2 regions of the Streptomyces sp. NPDC001194 genome follow, and region 2 is predicted to be linked to the other one. Evidence: predicted binding sites of a transcription regulator. Region 2 holds the regulator's gene; the other holds the start of a gene.
What was found. The regulator HspR, encoded in region 2, represses chaperone genes until heat shock. The targets are predictions, from matches to a motif close to TTGAGNNNNNNNNNCTCAA.

Region 1 (11,381 bases), on a different contig from region 2:
TGCACCAGCTCGGCGGTGAGCCGCGCGTCCGAGCCGAAGGTGCCCGTCTGGCGGGCCCAGCGGGGCTCGCTCGCCAGGTCGATCTGCGGGTGCAGGGCGACGCGGAAGCCGACGGCCAGGTACTCGCGGCGGACGGTGTCCGCGAAGCGGAAGACCAGCTCCGGGTCGCCGATCGCGGCCAGGCCCAGGGCCTCCGGCCAGGCGGAGAAGGCGCCGGCGTTGAAGGAGGCGCCGACGTTGTCGGTGAAGGCGTGCCGGGGGTCGGTCGAGAGGGTGACCGGGATCCCGAGGCGGGTGGCCGCGGCCATCTCCTGCACCGCGTTCTGCCACCGGGCCATCTCGCGGGCGCCGTACGTGCCGAGCAGGTTGAAGTGGCTGATGAAGCGGTTCCCGATCAGCTCGGGCGTCGTGAACGGGAGCATCGAGCCGTCGGTCTCGGTGACCGGAGTGCCGTCCGGATTCATCATCAGCATGGAGTGGAAGAGCTGGCCGGCCTTCTCCTCCAGGGTCATCCGGGAGAGCAGGTCCGCCACGCGCAGGTCCACGGCGAGGGCGGCGTCCTTGTACGGGGGGATGGCGGCGGCGGGCGTGGCGTTCATCGGCGTACGGCTCCTGGGTGCGGTGCGGTGCAGTGCGGCGGTTCCGGGGAGGGTGCGCACCACCGTAAGCGCGAAAACCTTGTACTCACTAGGTTTTGGAAAAGTGACCTGGATCACCCCTCTCCGGAGGCGGGAGCGGACACCGCCTAGGGTGGTCCGCATGGCACAGCACAAGGAGGCGGACGCCCCGAAGGACGCCGGCCGCGGCACCTACGCGGTGGGCGACGCCCGCCGCCGCAAGATCCTCGACACCGCGGTGGAGCACTTCGCGCAGTGGGGCTTCAACGCCTCCTCGCTCGCCCGCATCGCCCAGGACTGCGGCATCACGCAGGGCGGGCTGCTGCACCACTTCCGCGGCAAGGAGGACCTGCTGCTGTCGGTACTGGCGCAGAGCGAGCAGCACGACGTGGAGCGGCTGTTCCGCGAGCCCGCCGAGTCCGTCGCCGCGTACTACGCCACCCTCGTCGCCCTGGCCGCGGACAACACCCGCCGGCCCGGCCTCGTACGGATGTACAACACGCTGGTCGGCGAGTCCGGGAACCCCGGCCACCCGGCGCACGCGTACTTCACCCGGCGCTACACCCGGGTGCTCGCCCACAACGTCCGGCTCCTGGAAACCGGCGTCGCGCGGGGCGAGCTGCGGCCCGGCACCGACTGCGAGGCCGTCGCCCGCGAGACCCTGGCCGTCATGGACGGGCTCCAGATCCAGTGGGTGCTGGCCCCCGGGGCGGTCGACATGCCGGCCCTGCTGCGCGCGTACCTGGACCGGCAGCTGCGCGCGATCTCCACGGCGGGCACGGGGCTGCAGGCTGACACGCCCTAGAGGGCGTCAGCGCCCGTGCTGGTCGTGCCCGGGGAATCCGGCTTCCGCCATGCACGCCGCCAGGATGCGGTTCCTGTCCTCGCCGGTGGTGGTCGTGGGGATCCTGGCCGTGCACGCGGCCTCGGCCCGGGCGCGCTTGCGCTCCTGATCGGGGTCGGCCTTCGGCGGCACCTGTGGCGCCGGCGGATCCGCGGGGACCGGGTGGAGCGGAGGGCAGCCGGAATCCCGCAGCCCTCCGTCGTACCCCGCGCTGAAGCCGTCGACGTACCCGTGGCGGAACCGGTTGAACGGATCGCCGTAGGGCAGCGCGGGCTTCGGCTTGCACTTCGCGCCCGCGGCCCAGCCCTCTCCGAATCCCTTGCGGCAGCCCTGCCAGTAAGGGTCGTCGGAGGTGAGGCAGGTGAAGTCCGCAGCGGTCGTCACGACGGCCCCGGCCGCAGGCGGTGAAGCCTGGGCGGAGAATCCGCCCAGGGCGAGAACCTGGGACAAGGCGAGCGCCGCGAGAACCGGGAACGAGCGCAACCGCACGTTCGGACGTCTGCGATACATGGGCCGCGACCTTTCTCGGGGGAGCCCCCCTCGGCGGACCTCTGCTGCGGTGTTCGCTCCTCTTTCAGTCAACGGCCGGGCCCGGGCGCAGTCAACGCGACGGGTCGGCCTCGAACGGGGGCAGCTCGGCCAGGACGGCGCGCAGGGCCGGGGTCAGGGACTCCTGGGCCACGGTGACCTCGTAGCCGCCTTGCACGAAGGTGTAGACGAACCCGTCGAACACCGCCGGGCCGCCCGTCGGGAACCTCGGCAGGTGCGCGAGGTCCGCCTGCGCGAGCGCCGCGCGCAGCTTCGCCTCCCGGTCCGCCGGCAGCTTCCCGGTGCCGGCCGGGCTCATCTGCCGGTCCAGCCGGGTCCACGAGCCGTCGCCCTTGACCAGCAGGGTGCTCGACTTCCCGGCGTAGCCTCCGGTCCGGGCGACCGTGACCAGGCGCTCCAGCGCCGAGGAGGGCCCGGGGGAGACGGGCGCGGACGAGGCGCTCGGGGCGCCCGTCGGCTTCCCCGGCGGTGCGCCGGTCGTGCCCGGGGACGCGGGATCGGAGGACGGCCGGGCCGAGGCGGAGGCCGACGCCGTGGGGCTGCCGCCGCCCGGCGGGGGCTTCGCGGAGGGTCTGTCCGACCCGCCGCCCCCCGAACCGCACCCCGCCAGGACCACCGCACTCAGCAGCACCGCCGCCACCGCTCGGAACGCGCGCACACCCCACCCCCGGAGGTCTTCGGGCCGACCCCCGAGTATGGAGTCGGCACCCCCCGCTCGGAAAGCACCAGGAGGACGACATCCGCCGCACCGCCGCCTGGCGCTGGCTGCCGCCGCTGCTCGCCTTCCTCCTCGGCCTCTGGGGCCTGGAGCGCGCCGGCGCGGGCGGCCGCGGCAGCATGTGGCGCGACGAGTCCGTCACCTGGCAGGTGGCGCACCGGCCGCTCGGCGGGATCGGGGAGCTGCTCGGGCAGGTCGACGCCGTGCACGGCCTCTACTACCTGCTGATGCACGCGGTGTTCGCGGTCTGGGACGGCGGGGGAGCCGGGCCGGGCGGCGGGCCGGGCACCGGCGGCCTGTGGGCGCTGCGCCTGCCGTCGGTCGCCGCCACCGCCCTCGCGGCCGCCGGGGTGGCCGCCGTCGCGCACCGGCTGGCGGGGGAGCGGGCCGCGCTGTGGTCCGGGGCGGTCTACGCCGTGCTGCCGCCGGTGCAGATGTACGCGCAGGAGGGGCGCTCGTACGCCCTGGTCGCGGCGGCCGTGGCATGGGCGACGTACCTGATGCTGCGCGAGCGGTGGGTCGCGTACGCCGTGGTCCTGCTGCTGGGCTGCTGGCTCCACGAGTTCGCCGTACTGGCCCTCCTCGCGCACGGGGTCGCCGCCCGGCGCTCGCGCGGCTGGCGGTGGAGCGCCGCCGCGGTGGTGGCCCTGCTGCTGCCGCTGGCCGTGGTGAGCGCCCGGCAGGCGGAGCAGCAGCTGGGCTGGCTCGGCAGGCCGGGCTGGCGGGACTGGGCGGCGTACGGGGTGGTCGCGGCGGCCGCCCTGCTGCTCGCGCGGAGCCCTGCCGTACCGCGGGAGCTGGTCCGGGTCGCCCTGCCGCTGGCCCTCGTCCCGCCCGGCCTGCTCATGGCGGTCTCCCTCGTCCACCCCTGGTACGTGGACCGGTACGTGCTCTACGCGCTGGCCGGGCTCGCCCTGCTCGCCGGGGCCCGGCTGGCGGCGGCCCGGGGGTGGTGGCCGTGGCTGCTGGCGGGCGCGCTGCTGGTGCCGTTCGGGTGGTGGTCGGTGTGGCTGCGCACGCCCGAGAGCCGCAAGGACGACGTGCTCGCGGTGGCCGCCGTCGTACGGGAACGGGCGCGTCCGGGAGACGCCGTGCTGTTCATGCCCTCGCGGCGGCGCGAGTGGCTGCTGTCCTCGCCCGGGCTGTACGGGAGCCTGCGCGACCTGGCCCTGGACCGCACCCCGGCGGCTTCGCACAGCCTCCAGGGCACGGAGCTCCCGACGGAGCGGATCCGGGCCCGCCTGGTGGACGCCCCCCGGGTGGTGGCCCTGACGGACCCGGCGGACCAGCCGCTGGACCCGTACCCCCGCGAGGCGGTCAAACGCCTGACGCTGGCCTCGCACTTCGACCTGTGCTCGACGGACGAGGTCCGGGGCGCCCGGATCTCCGTCTACGCCCGGCCGGGCCACTGCACCGGTCGCTAGGGGGTGTCCTGGGGTAGTTTGTCCTGGTAGCGGGCGTGCGGATCGGCGAACGGTTCGACGTGGTCCTGCTGGTGCGCCGGGTTCAGCTCGGTCCTGTCGGGTCCGAGCAGGAACGGCCTGCCGTGGTCGGTCAGGGTGAACTCGCCGCGTTCGCCGGTCGGCAGGGTGACCGTCACTTCCACCGTCATGCCGTAGGTGGCTCGGATGGGCGCGATGACGGCGCTGATGCCGAAGGCGCCCCGGCCGTCCGGGCCCGCCTTGCCGAAGGCGAACGGCTCGGCCACGGCGAGCGGCATCGACAGGCCCACGCCCCGCTCGGGGCGCCAGCTCGGGTCGTACTTCAGCGAGCCGCTGGGAAACGGACCCAGCGCGTGCAGGGTGTCGGGAAACAGGTGCCGCGCGATGTCCGGCCGCTCGACGGGGGATCCCGGGGCCACGCCGGCGCGCGCGCAGGAGTAGCGGTAGCGCTGCGCCGCATCGAGGCGGACGGTCTCCAGCCGGACCGACGCGTCCAGTACGGCCCCTTCGACGAGGGCGGGACCGCTGATCCGGAGATCGAGCACGTGGGCGCCGGCCGGCACGCCGCCGGCGCCCACCACGGAGTCGTACATGCGGCGGCAGGCCACACCGCCCAGCCGGGCCTCGCCCCCCACGGCCGCCGCCGGGTCCTGCGGGACGTCGGACTCGGCCTCCCAGCCGTCGGGCATCGGCACCAGCGCGGCGGCGACGGAGACCCCGGCCCGGGGAGGCTGCGGGTCGCCGAAGGCCCGGGAGAGCGGGCGGGACGCGAAGACTTCCCGGTCGGCGGAGGTCGAGAGCGGGGCGGTCGGCGGTGCCAGGGTGAAGGGGCGGCCGTCGTCGTCCACCCGCACGGTGACCTGCCTGCCGTTCTCCTCCACGTCCAGTTCCAGCCACCAGGAGCAGGCGCAGGCGGTCGTCGTGACGGTGACCAGCCCCGTGGCCGTGCCGCCGGCCCGGACCGGGAGCGGGGCCTCCTGGCGGGTGCCGGCGTGGTCCAGGGAGAGGCGGACCGGCTGCACGGGCTTGCCGCGGGCCGCGGTGATGGCGGCCAGCCTTTCCTCCTGCGCCCATCCGGCGCAGCCGACGTCGTCGCCGCGGGGTACGGGGACGGCCGGCCCCTTGACCACGCGGACCCCCCGGACCAGGGCAGGGCGGGACGGGGAAGCCCCGACGGAGTACGCGAGGGTGACCTGCCCGCGGGGTACGGCGCGGGCGGCGGTGGCCCACCGGAACAGCGGAACGCAGCCCAGGGCGCCGCGCATCAGCTCGGCCGGGGGCTGTCGGCCGGGCTGCGGGAGGGTGGCGGTCCAGGGGGTGCCGCCGTCGCCGTCGCCGTTCAGGAGGGGTGCACCGGTCGCGTACAGGCCGTGCCGGCCGGGACCGTCCGGGGCGGGGAACAGCGCACGCAGGAGCGTGACGGTGAGGGCGGAGCACAGGACGAGGGCGAGGACGGATGCCGCCGCGGTGATGACGGAACGGCGCCGGCCCCTCGGCCGGCCGCTCGCCACGACGGCGCTCATCCCGCTTGTCCCGGTGTGCTCCACCCGGTGCCGTTGCAGCGGAACGCCTGAGTCCACTTCTCGATCCCCTGGGCGAGGACGAACGGACGTCCCGCCGTGTCCACGAGCAGGTGCTGCTGCCGGTTCCCCTGCGTGTAGGCGATGTCGAGTACGAACTCGTAGGCGACGGCGGCCGGGCCCGTCGCGGTGTCCGCCTGGACGGCGACGTCGAAGTAGGCCGGATCCCCCTGCGCCGCCACCTGGACCTTGGTGCTCGGGTACTGCGCCTGCGGCTGGCCTTGGGCGCCCTGCTCCACGGCGGGCTGCTCGGGGCGGGACAGATCGAGGGTCACCCGGCTGACATCGGCGCTTCCCTGGGGTCCGCCGCAGTAGTAGAGCGGGCCGGCGGGCACGGGGTGCGTGCGTTCGATGCGGGCCCGGACGGAGGTGATGGTGGCGGGCGTGCGGGTGAAGTTGGTGAGGATCAGCCGGATCCGCATCATGCCCGCGTCGACCCCGCCCTCGGTGACGATCTGCGCCAGGGAGTCCTGGGCATCGCCCATGAGGAGCGGTTCCTTCTCGTACGTGGAGCCCGGCGCGGCCCGTACGAGGTGGTGGTCGTTGAGCAGGTCCCACCAGACCTCGGAGGCGGCGGTGATCCGCGGGGCGCCGGGCGGCGGTTCGCTCGCGGACCAGATGTCGAGGTACGCCGAGACGACCGCGGCGACCACCGCGCTGAGCGCCACTCCGGCGGCGGCGAGCGCCATCGTCCGCAGCCGCCCGCGCAGCCGACGACCGAGCCGTTGGCCTTCGGGTTCGGGTTCGGGTTCCGGGGCCGGCTCCTCGGGTGGCGTGGCGGGCTCGGCCCCGGGTTCGTCGGCGGTCTCGGCCTCGGCTGCGGCTTCGGCCTCGGTCTCGGCCTCGGCTGCGGTCTCGGCTTCCGGCTCGGCGGCCGTGTCGAGGCCGGCCTGTTCGTCCGGCGCCGCCTGTTCCTCCGTCGCGTCCCGCTCGCCCGTCGGGTTCGGCTCGGGCCCGATGGCGCTCTCGGGTTCCCCCGCCGGTTCGTGCTGCTCGCTGGTCGTCTCCGTCACGGCTCCCCCAAGCCTTGGCCCCGGCTCCCCGGGGACCGCCATGGTGCGGTACCCGGGGCCCGGAGCAGAGGCGAAAAGCAGCCGATCTCGAAGAGCCGCCCCCAGGGCCCGTCTTCCGGATCCGGCCCTGGAGGGCGACCACCGTCACGACGGACCTCCGCAAGCGCGCGCTCGCCTGTCCGCGCGGGGGGTCGACCTCCGATGTACGGCCCGCCGTCCCCGCCGACTCCCTTGCGTACACGGCGCTTTGCCGAAGCGTCGGGGCTTCGTAGGAGGATGTGAGCGACGGGCCGCCACGTCCTCGGTCCGCCGACGACCCGGAGGTGCCGCATGACCACGACCCGCCCTGCCGCAGAGGCTCCCGTCCGGCCCGGGCCGCTGCCCGGGCCGCTGGTCGGGGCGGACTGGCTGGCCCGCCGGCTCGGTGAGCCGGGGCTCGTCGTGTTCGACGCCTCCGTCGGAGCCCACCGGGGCGCCGGCCGGCGGATCCCGGGGGCCCGGCCCTTCGACCTCGACGGCGCCCTGTCCGACCACGACGCCCCCGCCCCGCACGCCATGCCCGCGGCCGCCGCCTTCGAGGAGGCGCTGCGCGGGCTCGGAGTCGACGACACCAGTACGGTCGTCGTCTACGACGGCGCCGGCGTCTACTCCAGCGCACGGGCCTGGTGGATGCTGCGCGCCATGGGCTTCGACCGGGCGGCCGTCCTGGACGGCGGGCTGCCCGCATGGACGGCGGCCGGGCTCCCCGTCGAGGAGTGCGCACCGGCGTACGAGGGCCCGCGCGGCGCCTTCACGGCCCGGCCGCGACCGGGGCTGCTGGTGGACTTCACCGCGGTCGGGGAGGCCCTCGCCGATCCCGGGGCGCTCGTACTTGACGCCCGTACCCGCGAACGCTTCACCGGCCGGGCCCCGGAACCCCGGCCGGGGCTGCGCGGGGGCCACATGCCGGGTGCGGTGAACCTGCCGTTCGGGGACCTCCAGCGCGGCGGCCTGATGCGGCCCGCCGCGGAACTCCGCGAGGTCTTCGGGGCGCTGGCGGCTGACCGGGAGCGGCTGTACTTCAGCTGCGGTTCGGGAGTGACGGCCTGCGTCCTGGCCCTGGGCGCCACGCTCGCCGGCCACTTTGGGCTGGCGGTCTACGACGGCTCGTGGACGGACTGGGCCATGCGCCCGGAGCTGCCCGCGGTGACGGGCAGGCGCGGGCAGCTCTTCGACGGTGCGCGCTCCGAAGACCGCTTCGCCGGGCCCGCGACGGGCGACGAGCGGTTGCTGCTCACCGAGGTCCTCGCGGCGCAGCGCGCGACGCTGGAGCTGAAGTGCGCCGGGCTGGAAGACGAGTTGGCCCTGCGGTCGGTGGCGCCGTCCACGCTCTCGCTGCTCGGCCTGGTCCGCCACCTCGCGGACGTGGAGCGCCGCTGGTTCCGCCGGGTCCTGGCCGGGCAGGAGGCGCCGGCCCTGTTCTCCTCGGAGGCGGACCCGGACGGCGACTTCGACGGGGCGGTGTCCGGCCCGGGAGCCGTCGCCGCGGCGTGGGGGGCCTGGCGGGAAGAGGTCGCGTTCGCGCGGTCGTTCACGGCGGCGGCGCCCGATCTGGACGTGGAGGGCGAGGACGCATGGCGCGGGAGGGTGTCACTGCGCTGGGTGCTGATCCACATGATCGAGGAGTACGCCCGCCACAACGGCCACGCCGACCTGCTGCGCGAGCGGATCGACGGCGCGATCGGCGTCTGACCCGGCACCCGGCACCCGGCACCCGGGGCCCGGCGCCCCCGGGATCCCGGGGGCGCCGGGGTGCGGTGGGGATAACCCCACCGCACCCCGGGTACGGCCCCCATCGAGGGCGGGGCCCCGGTTCACCACACTGGTGCGCATGCCTTCTCACATCACGTCATTGCGCTTCAGTCGGACGGTGGTCGTCCTCATGGCCGCCGGACTGCTGCTCTACGGCTGCTCCTTCGGGGAGGCCGATGAGCAGAGGACGGCGACGGCCGACGTGACGGTCGCGGAGGCCGTCACGGCGGTCGAGGTGAAGGACGCCCGGCGCGGCTCCATCGAGGTCGTTCCCGGCACGGGCCCGGGGGTCACGGTCCACCGGACCGTCCACTACCGCGGCGACGCGGCGCCGAAGCCGGGCCAGCGGGTGTCGGGAGGGGTCCTCACCTTCACGGCGGGCTGCTCCGACCCCTGCTTCGTCGACTACCGCCTGGAGGTCCCGGCCTCGGCGAAGGTCGCGCTGGCGAGCAGCAGCGGCCGCATCTCGGTGACCGGGGTGGCGGGGGCGGACCTCTCGTCCTCCTCGGGCGACGTGACGGCCGACCGCACCACCGGCCCCCTGAGGGTCCGCACGTCCTCGGGGTCGATCACGGCCACCGCCCTGACCGCCCCGACGGCCGACCTCCACGCCTCCTCGGGCGACGCCCGCCTGACGTTCGCGAGCCCGCCGGCATCGGTGACGGCGCAGTCCAGCTCGGGCGACGTGACGCTCAGGGTCCCGCAGGCCCCGTACGAAATCACGACGGCCACCGGCTCCGGCACCCGGGACACCCTCCCCTCCACCCCCACGGCCCCCTCCCACCTCACCGTGAAGACCTCCTCGGGCGACATCCGCATCCAGCCGGCCCCCTGAGCCCGCCGGGCGCGGGGCCGCGAAAGGGTGTTCGCCGGGGGCGAACGGGTGTGGGGGAACATTGGGAGGCGCACATGCATTGAGTCGGCATAGCTCAACTTCACTGCCGGAGGGAAGATCATGGCTTCGACGTCCGTAACGCTCACTCTGCCCGTGCTGCCGCTTGACGACGAGGTCGTGCTGCCGGGGATGGTCGTTCCGCTGGACCTGTCCGATGCCGAGGTGCGGGGGGCCGTCGAGGCCGCCCAGGCGGCGGTCCGCAGCGGGAAGCCCCGGGTGCTGCTCGTGCCGCGCGTCGACGGGAAGTACGCCGGCACCGGTGTGCTCGGGACCGTCGAGCAGGTGGGGCGGCTCTCCGACGGGGATCCCGGGGCGCTCATCCGCGGCGTGGGCCGCGTCAGGATCGGGGCCGGGACCACCGGGCCCGGGGCCGCGCTCTGGGTCGAGGGCGAGAGCGTCGACGAGAGGCTGCCCGACCCGCTGCCCGGGTCGGTCACCGAACTCGTCAAGGAGTACAAGGCACTCGCCACCAGCTGGCTCAAGAAGCGCGGCGCCTGGCAGGTCGTCGACCGCGTCCAGCAGATCGAGGGGGTGTCGGCGCTCGCGGACAACTCCGGGTACTCGCCCTTCCTGACCGTCGCCCAGAAGGTCGAGCTGCTCGAGACCGCCGACCCCGTCGCCCGCCTCAAGCTCGCCATCACCTGGCTGCGCGACCACCTCGCCGAGCAGGACGTGGCGGAGTCCATCGCCAAGGACGTCCAGGACGGGGTCGAGAAGCAGCAGCGCGAGTTCCTGCTGCGCCGCCAGCTGGAGGCCGTGCGCAAGGAACTGCGCGAGCTGAACGGCGAGAAGGACGGCGAGGAGTCCGACGACTACCGGGCCCGCGTCGAGGGCGCCGACCTGCCCGAGAAGGTAAGGGAGGCCGCGCTCAAGGAGGTCGACAAGCTGGAGCGGTCCAGCGACCAGTCCCCCGAGGGCTCCTGGATCCGCACCTGGCTCGACACCGTCCTGGAGCTGCCCTGGAACGAGCGGACCGAGGACGCGTACGACATCCGCGGCGCCCGGGCGGTCCTGGACGCCGAGCACGCGGGCCTGAGCGACGTGAAGGACCGCATCACCGAGTACCTCGCCGTGCGCAAGCGGCGCGGCGAGCGCGGCATGGGCGTCATCGGCGGCCGCCGCGGCGGCGCCGTCCTGGCCCTCGTCGGACCCCCCGGCGTCGGCAAGACCTCCCTCGGGGAGTCCGTCGCCCACGCCATGGGCCGCAAGTTCGTCCGCGTCGCCCTCGGCGGCGTCCGCGACGAGGCCGAGATCCGCGGCCACCGCCGCACGTACGTCGGCGCCCTGCCCGGCCGGATCGTCCGCGCCATCAAGGAAGCCGGGTCCATGAACCCCGTGGTCCTGCTCGACGAGATCGACAAGGTGGGCTCCGACTTCCGCGGAGACCCGGCCGCGGCCCTGCTGGAGGTCCTCGACCCGGCCCAGAACCACACCTTCCGGGACCACTACCTGGAGGTGGAGCTGGACCTGAGCGACGTGGTCTTCCTGGCCACCGCCAACGTCCTGGAGGCCATCCCCGAGGCGCTCGCCGACCGCATGGAGCTCGTCCGCCTCGACGGCTACACCGAGGACGAGAAGGTCGTCATCGCCCGCGACCACCTGCTGCCCCGCCAGCTGGAGCGCGCCGGACTCGGCGCCGACGAGGTGGTGCTGGAGGAGGACGCCCTGCGCAAGCTGGCCGGGGAGTACACCCGCGAGGCGGGCGTGCGCACCCTGGAGCGGTCCGTCGCGCGGCTCCTGCGCAAGGTGGCCTCCCAGCACGAGCTGGGGGAGCGGGAGCTGCCGCTGCGCATCGGCGCCGACGACCTGCGCGGGCTCATCGGGCGCCCGCACCACGTCCCGGAGTCCGCGCAGGACCCCGCCGAGCGGCGCACCGCCGTCCCCGGCGTGGCCACCGGGCTCGCCGTGACCGGCGCGGGCGGGGACGTCCTG
Region 2 (11,381 bases):
GGGCGGACAGGAGTAAGCCGTCGATAAGGGGAACCTGTGCCGGTACGCCGTGCCGCGGAGCGCCGCCCCTCGCGTACCGGCCCCGGCTACAGGGCCTTGCCGACGATCAGGTCCTCGCCCGCCACGTCGACGCGGACGGTGTCGCCGTCGCGGACCTCGCCCGCGAGGATCTCCTTGGCGAGGCGGTCGCCGATGGCCGTCTGGATCAGACGGCGCAGGGGCCGCGCACCGTAGGCCGGGTCGTTGCCCTTGTCCGCCAGCCAGGCCAGCGCCTCGGGCGTCACGTCCAGGGTCAGGCGGCGCTGCGCGAGGCGCTTGGCGAGACCGGCGATCTGCAGCTCGGCGATCCGTGCCAGCTCCTGCTCGTCGAGCGCCGAGAAGACCACCAGGTCGTCCAGGCGGTTGAGGAACTCCGGCTTGAACGAGGCCCTGACCACCTCCAGGACCCGCTCGCGCTTCTCCTGCGGGGAGGTGGTCTGGTCCATCAGGAACTGGCTGCCCAGGTTCGAGGTCAGGATCAGGATGGAGTTGCGGAAGTCCACGGTGCGGCCCTGGCCGTCCGTGAGACGCCCGTCGTCCAGGACCTGGAGCAGGATGTCGAAGACCTCGGGATGGGCCTTCTCCACCTCGTCCAGCAGCACCACCGAGTACGGGCGCCGGCGCACCGCCTCGGTCAGCTGGCCGCCCTCCTCGTAACCCACGTAACCGGGAGGAGCGCCGACGAGACGGGCCACGCTGTGCTTCTCCGAGTACTCCGACATGTCGATGCGGACCATCGCCCGCTCGTCGTCGAAGAGGAAGTCCGCGAGCGCCTTGGCCAGCTCCGTCTTGCCCACGCCCGTCGGGCCCAGGAACAGGAACGAGCCCGTCGGCCGGTCGGGATCGGCGATGCCGGCCCGGGTGCGGCGCACGGCGTCCGAGACGGCCCGCACCGCCTCGCCCTGGCCGATCAGACGCCGGCCCAGCTCGTCCTCCATCCGCAGCAGCTTCTGCGTCTCGCCCTCCAGCAGACGGCCCGCCGGGATGCCCGTCCAGGCACCCACCACGTCCGCGATGTCGTCCGGGCCGACCTCGTCCTTGACCATGGCGGACTTGGAGCTGCCGGTCTTGGAGGCCTCTTCCTCCTCCTCGGTGGCCTCCGCCAGCTCGCGCTCCAGCGTCGGGATCTCCCCGTAGAGCAGCTTGGAGGCGGTGTCGAAATCGCCGTCGCGCTGCGCGCGCTCGGCCTGCCCGCGCAGATCGTCCAGGCGCTCCTTGAGCTCGCCGACCCGGTTGAGGGACTGCTTCTCCTTCTCCCAGCGGGCCGTCAGACCGCGCAGGTCCTCCTCCTTGTCGGCGAGGTCCTTGCGCAGCTTGTCGAGGCGCTCCAGCGAGGCCGGATCCGACTCGTTCTTCAGCGCCAGCTCCTCCATCCGCAGGCGGTCCACCGAGCGCTGCAGCTCGTCGATCTCCAGCGGCGAGGAGTCGATCTCCATCCGCAGGCGGGAGGCGGCCTCGTCGACCAGGTCGATGGCCTTGTCGGGAAGGAACCGGGAGGTGATGTACCGGTCGGAGAGGGTCGCGGCCGCCACGAGGGCGCTGTCGTTGATGACCACCTTGTGGTGCGCCTCGTAGCGGCCCTTGAGCCCGCGCAGGATCGCGATGGTGTCCTCCACCGACGGCTCGGCCACCAGCACCTGCTGGAAGCGCCGCTCCAGCGCCGGGTCCTTCTCGATCCGCTCGCGGTACTCGTCCAGGGTGGTCGCACCCACCATCCGCAGCTCGCCGCGGGCCAGCATCGGCTTGAGCATGTTGCCCGCGTCCATCGCCGAATCACCGCCGGCGCCCGCGCCCACCACCGTGTGCAGCTCGTCGATGAAGGTGATGATCTGGCCGTCGCTCGACTTGATCTCCGCCAGGACCGTCTTCAGACGCTCCTCGAACTCGCCGCGGTACTTGGCACCCGCCACCATCGCACCCAGGTCCAGGGAGACCAGGCGCTTGTTCTTCAGCGACTCCGGGACGTCACCCTTGACGATGCGCTGCGCCAGCCCCTCGACGACGGCCGTCTTGCCCACGCCGGGCTCACCGATCAGCACCGGGTTGTTCTTCGTGCGCCGCGACAGGACCTGCACGACCCGCCGGATCTCCTGATCACGCCCGATGACCGGATCCAGCTTGCCCTCACGCGCCGCCGCCGTGAAATCCGTACCGAACTTCTCCAGGGCCTTGTACTGGCCCTCGGGATCGGGAGTGGTCACCCGCCGTCCTCCTCTTGCGTTCTCGAAGGCCTCCAGCAGCTTCTTCGCCGTCGCGCCCTGGCCGGAAAGGACCTCACCGGCCGCGCCGCCCTTGGCGGCGATCGCGATGAGGAGGTGTTCGGTGGAGAGGTACTCGTCGCCGAGCTTCCCGGCCTCCCGGTCGGCCTCGGCGAGTACGGCGAGCAGCTCGCGGGTGGGCTGCGGGGGCGCGACCGTGGAGCCCGTGACGCTGGGCAGGGCGGCCAGCAGCCGCTCGGCGCCGCCGCGGACCGCCGCCTGGTCGGCCTCGGTGGCCGCGAGGAGGTCGGTGATGTTCTCGTTGTCCTCGCCGGCCAGCAGGGCCAGCAGCAGGTGCGCCGGGGTCAGGTCCGCGTGGCCGTCCTTCACGGCGCGGCTGGTGGCGGCGTTAAGGGCGTCCCGGCTCTTGTTGGTCAGCTCGGCATCCACGTGCGACTTCTCCTCTCAGACAGGTCGGACACAGGTTTGGTCCCGCTCTTTGAGTATGTCAGCGTGCGCAAAGTTGAGTCTATTCCACTCAAGGACGGATTTCCGCCCTCACGTACCCTCGGGCCATGGCTCTTGACGTACTCAACCCGACGCCCGAGTACCTCGCCTTCTGGCGGGAGCGGCACGTCTGCACGCTGACCACCCCGCGCCCCGACGGGACCCCGCACGTGGTGCCGGTGGGCGTCACGTACGACCCGGAGGCCGGCCTGGCCCGGGTGATCAGCAACAAGAACAGCAAGAAGATCCGCAACGTGCTGGCGGCGCAGGGCGCGCAGGAGGGCCCCGCGCGGGTCGCCGTGTGCCAGATGGCGGGGCGGCGCTGGGCGACGCTGGAGGGGTACGCGGTGATCCGTACGGACGAGGCCTCGGTCGCCGAGGCGGTCGCACGCTACGCGGAGCGGTACGGAAGGACGCCGTCGCCCAATCCGGACCGGGTCGTCCTGGAGATCACCCTCGACCGGGCGATGGGCCGGGCCTGAAGGAGAAACAGTTCGGTTTTCACCTTGTCCGGTTCAAGCACTGGACGCGGACATCACAACGGCGCCATCGTGGTCAGGTCCACGATGGCGCCGTTGCGTGGGGGAAGCACCTGGAGCGATCTGCGACGACGGGGGAATCGCTTCAGGCACTGCGGGGGGTGGCGGTGGTGATATCGGGTTCGAAGAGCTGGTGGTCGCGCTGATCAAGGTTGACGAAGACCATTCCGTAGCGCACCTCGCAGCGGACGGGCTGCGGCGCGCCGCGGGGGCGGCGCAGGCAGCGGTACGCCCGGACGTCCTCGTCCTCCTCGCGCGTGATGACGATGGGCTGTCCGAACAGGGTGACCATCAGCGAGTCGCCGGGGTGGGGGATGGCGGTGGCGAGGTCGATGAACTGCCAGCCGGAGCGGTAGGCAGAGGCCATTTCGCGACGGAAACCGCGGTCGTCGGGGGTCATGCCGCGCTCTCCACGCCAACGACGCCCGCTTCGGCGTCTGCGGGGGCCGAGCGCCATCCGCTGTCCATCGGTGCCGCGCGCCATCCACTGTCCTCCAGCGGCGCCGCCTGGAGGTCTGCGGCACCCCCTTCAGCTCCCCCCAGGGTGACCCCGGCAAGTCCCAGACCGGCCACAGCCGAGAAGATGACGGTGGCAAGCGCCGAGCGAAGCATTCTCTTGTTCATGGTCGGCTTCGTCCTCACTTGATGAAATCCTCTCCCCCGCCTGTCAGACGATGGCTCATTCAGGCACGTCGCTGCCACAGGGACGATGCATCATGTTCTTGCATGTTCAGGACCCTGGGGGGTGGAGATTTGACCACAAACAGCACAAAAGCGACACATCCCCACTCGGTCACCGAGCTGTGCGGCGAGGGGGCACGGCTCTACACGAGCGCGCTGCGCACGGGACGTATCGCACGTGGGGATGTCAAAACGGCACCCTGTCTGCTCGATCTGGCGTTGTTGCAGCCAGATCCTGATGACGTGAATTCCCTCCGTCCGGTTCCACCAGCGGTGGCACTCGCACAGCGGCTGCATCCGATCGAACGCGAGATCCGCGACAGGCGCCGCGACTCACTCGAACTGTCCGAGGCTTTCGAGCCGTTTCTCGCCATCAGCGCGCAGAGTCCGGCGAGCACCCACGCCATCACCGTCCTCGAGGGCTTCGACCCCATCAACGCGGCCCTCAACCTTGCCACGGCCGAGTGTCACACGGAGATGCTCACCATCCAGCCCGGCGGCGCCCGCCCCAGCCTGGAGCTCACCGAGGCCCTGGAACGCGACCAGCCGCTGACCGACCGCGGTGTCCGGATCCGGACCCTCTACCAGCACACCGTGCGGCACAGCCGCGGCACGCTCGCGTACGTCGACCTCCTCAAGGCCGGCAAGGTCGAGGTGCGCACGCTGGAGGAACTCTTCGAGCGCCTCATCATCTTCGACCGCACCGTCGCCTTCATCCCGGCCAGCGACGACCGCCAGGTCGCCCTGGAGCTGCGCCACCCGGGGCTGGTGGACTACCTCATCAAGGTCTTCGAGCAGCTCTGGCACCGCGCCGTGCCGCTCCAGGAGGAAGTCACGTACCAGCACACCCGCGGGGGCATCTCGGGCGTGCAGCGCACCATCGCGCAGCTCCTCGTCGAGGGGCACGTGGACGAGGCCATCGCCCGCCGGCTGGGCATGAACGTACGGACCTGCCGCGCGCACATCGCGAAGCTCGCCAGTACCCTCGGCAGCGGCAGCCGGGCCCAGCTCGGCTTCCTCATCGCGCGCTCCGGGATCCTGGAGGACGAGGGCGACTGAAACGCACGCACAGGCCCCGTCCGGAATCCCGGACGGGGCCTGTGCGTGCGTGCCGTGCGTGCCGTGCGCGTGCCGCGTGCGCGCGGGCGGTTCAGTCGCCCTGACGCTTCGGCGCGGGGCGCCAGACGACCAGGGCGTTGCCCGCCACCGGTGGCTGGTACTTGACCAGATCCCGCCGGTACGAGGCGTGCACCTGGGCCTCGCGCTGCTGCAGCACGGCGGCCGCGCCGTCCACCGCCGCCGAGAGCTCGGCCACGCGCTGCTGGAGCGCCGCGACCTGGTTCTCCAGCTCGATGATCCGCTTGATCCCCGCCAGGTTGATGCCCTCGTCCTGGGACAGCGCCTGCACCGTGCGGAGCAGCTCGATGTCGCGGGCCGAGTAGCGCCGGCCGCGGCCGGCCGTCCGGTCCGGGGAGACCAGGCCGAGGCGGTCGTACTGGCGCAGGGTCTGCGGATGCAGGCCCGAGAGCTGGGCGGCCACCGAGATCACGTATACCGGTGTGTCGTCCGTGAGCTGGTAGTGGCTCCTGCGGCGGCCGTCCATGTCATGCTCCCTTCGCGGACTCGAACAGCGCGGCGCGCGGGTCCTCCGACTCCGTCGCGTCGCGGTACATCTCCAGCGCCTCGCGGGCCTTGTCCGACAGCGAGGCCGGAACGGCGACCTCGACCGTCACCAGCAGGTCTCCGCGGGTGCCGTCCTTGCGGACCGCTCCCTTGCCGCGGGCCCGCATCGTACGGCCGCTGGGGGTGCCCGGCGGCAGCTTCAGCGTCACCGAAGGGCCGTTCAGGGTCGGGACCTTGATCTCGGCGCCCAGGGCGGCCTCGGCGATGGTCACCGGGACGGTGACCGTCAGGTTGTCGTCCTTGCGCCCGAACACCGGGTGGGAGTCGACGTGGACGACGACGTACAAGTCGCCGGCGGGCCCGCCGCGTTCACCCGGGGCTCCCTTGCCGCGCAGCCGGATCCGCTGGCTGTCGGAGACGCCCGCGGGGATCCGGACCTGCATGGTGCGGGAGGACTTGGCCCGCCCGCTGCCCTTGCAGACGTCGCAGGGGGTCTCGGCGATGAGGCCGCGGCCCTTGCAGTCCGCGCAGGGGTCGGTCAGCGAGAACCCGCCGCCACTGCCCCGCGAGACCTGGCCGGTGCCGACGCAGGTCGGGCACACGCGCGGCGTGCCGTTCTTGTCACCGGTGCCCGAACAGGCCTTGCAGGGCGCCTGCGAGGACATCCGGAGCGGGACCGTGGCCCCGTCCACCGCCTCCGTGAAGGAGAGGGTGACCTCCGATTCGATGTCCTGGCCGCGGCGCGGCTGGACCCTGGTACCGGAACCCGCGCCGCCGCGGTTGAACAGTCCGCCGAAGACATCGCCCAGACCGCCGCCACCACCGAAGCCGCCCGCGCCGCCGCCACCCTGCTGGGTGCCGCCGAACAGGTCGCCCAGGTCGAAGTTGAACGAGCCGCCGCCCCCGCCGGGACCGGGGCGGAAGCCGCCGTTCCCGAACAGGGCGCGGGCCTCGTCGTACTCCTTGCGCTTCTTGGCGTCGCCGAGGATGTCGTTGGCCTCGGAGATCTCCTTGAAGCGCTCCTCGGCCGAGGCGTCGCCCTTGTTGGCGTCCGGGTGGAACTCGCGCGCGAGCTTCCGGTACGCCTTCTTGATCTCGGCCTCGGTGGCGTCCTTCGGGACACCGAGGACCTTGTAGTAGTCCTTCTCGACGAAGTCCTTCGTGCTCATCCCCGGTGTCCCTCCTCTCGTACCGCTACTGGTTCAACGTCAGCCCTTGTCGGGGGCATCCGTGTCCTTGTCCGAAGGCGCGTCGGCCTCGGCCGACTCGGACTTGGGGGCCGCGCCCGGCTGGGGCTCGGCCACCGCGACCCGCGCGGGGCGGATCGTACGCTCGCCGATCCGGTACCCCGGCTGCAGGATCGCCACGCAGGTGTCCTCGGTGACGTCCGGCGCGTACGAGTGCATCAGGGCCTCGTGGATCGTCGGGTCGAAGGGCTCGCCCTCCTTGCCGAACTGCTGCAGCCCCATCTTGGCCGCGGCGGTCTCCAGCGATTCGGCCACCGACTTGAAGCCGCCGACCAGCTCGCCATGGTCCCGCGCCCGGCCGATGTCGTCCAGGGTCGGGAGCAGCTCCGTCAGGAGGGACGCGACCGCGATCTCCTTGACGGCGATCCGGTCCCGCTCCACCCGGCGGCGGTAGTTCTGGTACTCCGCCTGGAGCCGCTGGAGGTCCGCGGTGCGCTCACCGAGCGCGGTGCGTGCCTGGTCCAGCTGCGCCAGCAGAGCCGTGTCCTGGGCGGACTGGGCTGCGGAGTCCCCGGCCGGGGCCGCGGCCTCCTCCTCGGAGGAAGCTGCGGCCTTCGGCTCGGCGGCGTCGTCAGGCGTGCCGTCGGCGGGGACTTCGGGCTTCTCCTCGAAGCCCGGGGTCTCCTCCGACATCAGGCAGCGCCGCCCTTCGGCTTGTCCTCGTCCACGATCTCGGCGTCGACGACGTCGTCGTCGGCCTTGGCCTGGCCCGCGTCACCCGCGCCGCCGGCAGCGCCCTGGGCGGCCTGCGCGTCGGCGTAGATGGCCTGGCCGAGCTTCTGGCTGACCGCGGCGAGCTTCTCGGTCGCGGTGCGGATCTCGGTGGTGTCCTCGCCCTTGAGCTTTTCCTTCAGCTCGGCGACGGCGGCCTCGACCTCGGTCTTGACCTCGGCCGGGACCTTGTCCTCGTTGTCCTTGACGAACTTCTCCGTCTGGTAGACGAGCTGCTCGCCCTGGTTGCGGGACTCGGCCGCCTCCTTGCGGCGCAGGTCCTCGTCCGCGTACTGCTCCGCCTCCTGGCGCATGCGGTCGACCTCGTCCTTGCCGAGCGAGGAGCCGCCGGTGACGGTCATCTTCTGCTCCTTGCCCGTGCCGAGGTCCTTGGCCGTGACGTGCATGATGCCGTTCGCGTCGATGTCGAAGGAGACCTCGATCTGCGGGACGCCGCGCGGGGCCGGGGGCAGGCCCGTCAGCTCGAACATGCCGAGCTTCTTGTTGTACGCCGCGATCTCGCGCTCGCCCTGGTAGACCTGGATCTGCACGGACGGCTGGTTGTCCTCGGCCGTCGTGAAGATCTCGGACCGCTTGGTCGGGATCGTGGTGTTGCGCTCGATGAGCTTGGTCATGATGCCGCCCTTGGTCTCGATGCCGAGGGACAGCGGGGTCACGTCGAGGAGCAGGACGTCCTTGACCTCACCCTTGAGGACACCGGCCTGGAGGGTGGCGCCGATGGCGACGACCTCGTCCGGGTTGACGCCCTTGTTGGCGTCCTGACCGCCGGTCAGCTCCTTGACGAGCTCGGCGACGGCCGGCATGCGGGTGGAGCCGCCGACCAGGACCACGTGGTCGATCTCGGACAGCTGGATGCCGGCGTCCTTGATGACGTTGTGGAACGGGGTCTTGCAGCGGTCCAGCAGGTCCGCGGTCAGCTGCTGGAACTGGGCGCGCGTGAGCTTCTCGTCCAGGTGCAGCGGGCCCTCGGCGGAAGCCGTGATGTAGGGCAGGTTGATCGTGGTCTCCGTGGAGGAGGACAGCTCGATCTTCGCCTTCTCGGCGGCCTCGCGCAGGCGCTGGAGCGCCATCTTGTCCTTGGAGAGGTCCACGCCGTGGCCGCCCACGAACTGCTTCACCAGGTAGTCGACGACGCGCTGGTCCCAGTCGTCACCACCGAGGTGGTTGTCACCGTTGGTCGCCTTGACCTCGACGACGCCGTCGCCGATCTCGAGGAGCGACACGTCGAAGGTGCCGCCACCGAGGTCGAAGACGAGAATGGTCTGGTCGTCCTTGTCGAGGCCGTAGGCCAGGGCGGCGGCGGTCGGCTCGTTGACAATACGCAGGACGTTCAGGCCCGCGATCTCGCCGGCCTCCTTCGTCGCCTGGCGCTCGGAGTCGTTGAAGTAGGCCGGGACGGTGATGACCGCGTCCGTGACCTTCTCACCCAGGTACGCCTCGGCGTCGCGCTTCAGCTTCTGCAGGATGAAGGCGCTCATCTGCTGCGGGTTGAAGTCCTTGCCATCCAGGTTGATCTTCCAGTCAGTGCCCATGTGGCGCTTGACGGAGCGGATGGTGCGGTCCACGTTCGTGACCGCCTGGCGCTTGGCGACCTCGCCGACGAGGACCTCGCCGTTCTTGGCGAAGGCGACGACGGACGGCGTGGTCCTGGCGCCCTCGGCGTTGGTGATGACGGTGGGCTCGCCGCCTTCGAGAACGCTGACGACGGAGTTAGTGGTGCCCAGGTCGATGCCGACCGCACGTGCCATTTTGATTTCCTCCAGCTGACTTGAGTGGAACAGACTCAACCATGCCCCATCACCGCGCGAACGTCAACAGAGGTGAGTGGAGGCGACTCAACTTTTATCGCCGCCTTACGCTCACAGGGACCTCCCGAGGGCCGAGCGGGCGATGCTGCGGCGGCCCACTGCGCGGCACCGCCGAAACCGCCGGAGGCGCATGCAGGGTGCCCCCATGCCGCTGCCGCCGCTCACGCTCCCCCCGATCCGGCGCCTCGTACGACGGCGCCCCGCGGGCCCCCCGCACCCCCTCGCGCGCCGGCGGAGCCTGCCGGACCTGCCCGACCTGCCGCACGTGTCCGCCAAGCGGGTGGTCGACCTCCTCGGGGCCGCCGCGCTGACCGGGCTGCTCGCACTGCCGTTGCTGGCCGTCGCCGCCCTGCTGTACGCGGCGCAGGGCGGCCGGGTCTTCGTGCGGGAACCGGCGGCGGGGCTCGCCGGGCGGCCCTTCCTCACCTGGCGGCTGCGCACGGACGGGGCCGGGCGGCTGGGGGCGGCGCTGGAGCGGTGCGCCCTGGACGGGGCGCCCCAGCTGCTGAACGTGCTGCGCGGGGAGATGTCACTGGTCGGGCCGCGCCCGGAACCGCGTACGGACCGGGCCGACCGGCTCCTCGTACGCCCGGGAATGACCGGTTTGTGGCAGGTCAGCGCGCGATCCGACCTCCCCTGGGAAGAGATGGCCCTGCTGGACCGGCACTATGTGGAGAGCCATTGGCTGGGGATGGATCTCGCGATCCTGGCTCAGACCCCTCGGGCGGCCTGTCGGCACAGGCGCTCCTGAGGCATGCCTGAGCGACACAGATCACCGCTCGCCCACCTACATTGCGGCGCGGGGAATGGGTAACCTCAAGCCTTGACTTCATAAGTTACCGCTTAGTAAGTGCCGCCCGAGGAGCCCTTCCATGCAACTCGCCGCGATCATCGTGTCGCTGGTCATCACGGTGGTGGCCGTCGCACTGTTCGGCCGTGCCACCGTGCAGATCTACCGCTTCGTGCGGCTCGGCCAGCCAGTGCCCGCGGGCACCCGCACGGGCGACCCGACGCAGCGCACCATCACCCTGGTCAAGGAGTTCCTCGGCCACACCCGCATGAACCGCTGGGGCATCGTCGGCTTCGCGCACTGGTTCGTGGCGGTGGGCTTCTTCTCGCTGCTGCTCACGATCGTGAACGCCTTCGGTCAGCTCTTCCAGGCCGACTGGCTGATCCCGATCATCGGCGACTGGCTGCCGTACGAGATCTTCACCGAGTTCCTCGGCCTGATGACCGTCCTCGGCATCGTGACCCTGATCGTGATCCGGCAGCTGAGCAGGCCGGGCGCGGCGGGCCGCAAGTCCCGCTTCGCGGGTTCCAAGACGGGCCAGGCGTACTTCGTCGAGGCCGTCATCCTGATCGTCGGCGTCTGCATCATGACGCTGCGCGCGCTGGAGGGCGTCCAGCACGGGGTCGACGGCTGGGAGCCGGGCTTCTTCGCCTCGTACCCGCTGATCGCCGCGTTCGACGGGCTGGACCTGAGCACGATCCAGTACCTGACGTACTTCTTCGCCGCGCTCAAGATCGTCACCTCCTTCACCTGGATGATCACGGTCTCGCTCAACACGAACATGGGCGTCGCCTGGCACCGCTTCCTCGGCTTCCCGAACATCTGGTTCAAGCGGAACGCCGACGGTTCGACGGCGCTGGGCGCGCTGCAGCCGATGACGAGCGGCGGCAAGGAGATCGACTTCGAGGAGCCGGGCGAGGACGACGTCTTCGGCGTCTCCCAGGTCGAGCAGTTCTCCTGGAAGGGCATCCTCGACTTCTCCACGTGCACGGAGTGCGGCCGCTGCCAGTCGCAGTGCCCGGCGTGGAACACGGGCAAGCCGCTGTCCCCGAAGCTCCTGATCATGTCGCTGCGCGACCACGCCCACGCCAAGGCGCCGTACCTGCTCGCGGGTGGCGGCAAGACCATGGAGGGCGAGGAGAAGGCGACCGCGGAGCAGCTGAAGGACGTTCCGGCGGCGGCGCTGGCGGAGGCCGAGCGCCCGCTGATCGGCACCG

Region 1: a site for HspR is predicted at 9,469-9,487, ahead of lon (endopeptidase La). Genes of this name have one in related genera too.

The regions. Positions count from the first base shown of each region.
Region 1 is NZ_JBIAXU010000001.1:108,420-119,800, reverse strand. Features, by position in the region: gene ACFY1T_RS00610 (glycoside hydrolase family 3 protein) at 1-599, opposite strand, end outside; gene ACFY1T_RS00605 (TetR/AcrR family transcriptional regulator) at 760-1,422, shown strand; gene ACFY1T_RS00600 (hypothetical protein) at 1,429-1,845, opposite strand; gene ACFY1T_RS00595 (hypothetical protein) at 2,063-2,668, opposite strand; gene ACFY1T_RS00590 (heparan-alpha-glucosaminide N-acetyltransferase domain-containing protein) at 2,848-4,152, shown strand; gene ACFY1T_RS00585 (hypothetical protein) at 4,149-5,693, opposite strand; gene ACFY1T_RS00580 (hypothetical protein) at 5,690-6,763, opposite strand; partial or broken gene ACFY1T_RS00575 (sulfurtransferase) at 7,094-7,957, shown strand; gene ACFY1T_RS00570 (DinB family protein) at 7,940-8,494, shown strand; gene ACFY1T_RS00565 (DUF4097 family beta strand repeat-containing protein) at 8,634-9,389, shown strand; gene lon (endopeptidase La) at 9,510-11,381, shown strand, end outside.
Region 2 is NZ_JBIAXU010000003.1:256,086-267,466, forward strand. Features, by position in the region: gene clpB (ATP-dependent chaperone ClpB) at 87-2,687, opposite strand; gene ACFY1T_RS09205 (pyridoxamine 5'-phosphate oxidase family protein) at 2,813-3,226, shown strand; gene ACFY1T_RS09210 (hypothetical protein) at 3,369-3,683, opposite strand; gene ACFY1T_RS09215 (hypothetical protein) at 4,010-5,023, shown strand; gene ACFY1T_RS09220 (heat shock protein transcriptional repressor HspR) at 5,115-5,567, opposite strand; gene dnaJ (molecular chaperone DnaJ) at 5,569-6,756, opposite strand; gene grpE (nucleotide exchange factor GrpE) at 6,796-7,467, opposite strand; gene dnaK (molecular chaperone DnaK) at 7,467-9,314, opposite strand; gene ACFY1T_RS09240 (sugar transferase) at 9,520-10,125, shown strand; partial or broken gene ACFY1T_RS09245 ((Fe-S)-binding protein) at 10,247-11,381, shown strand, end outside.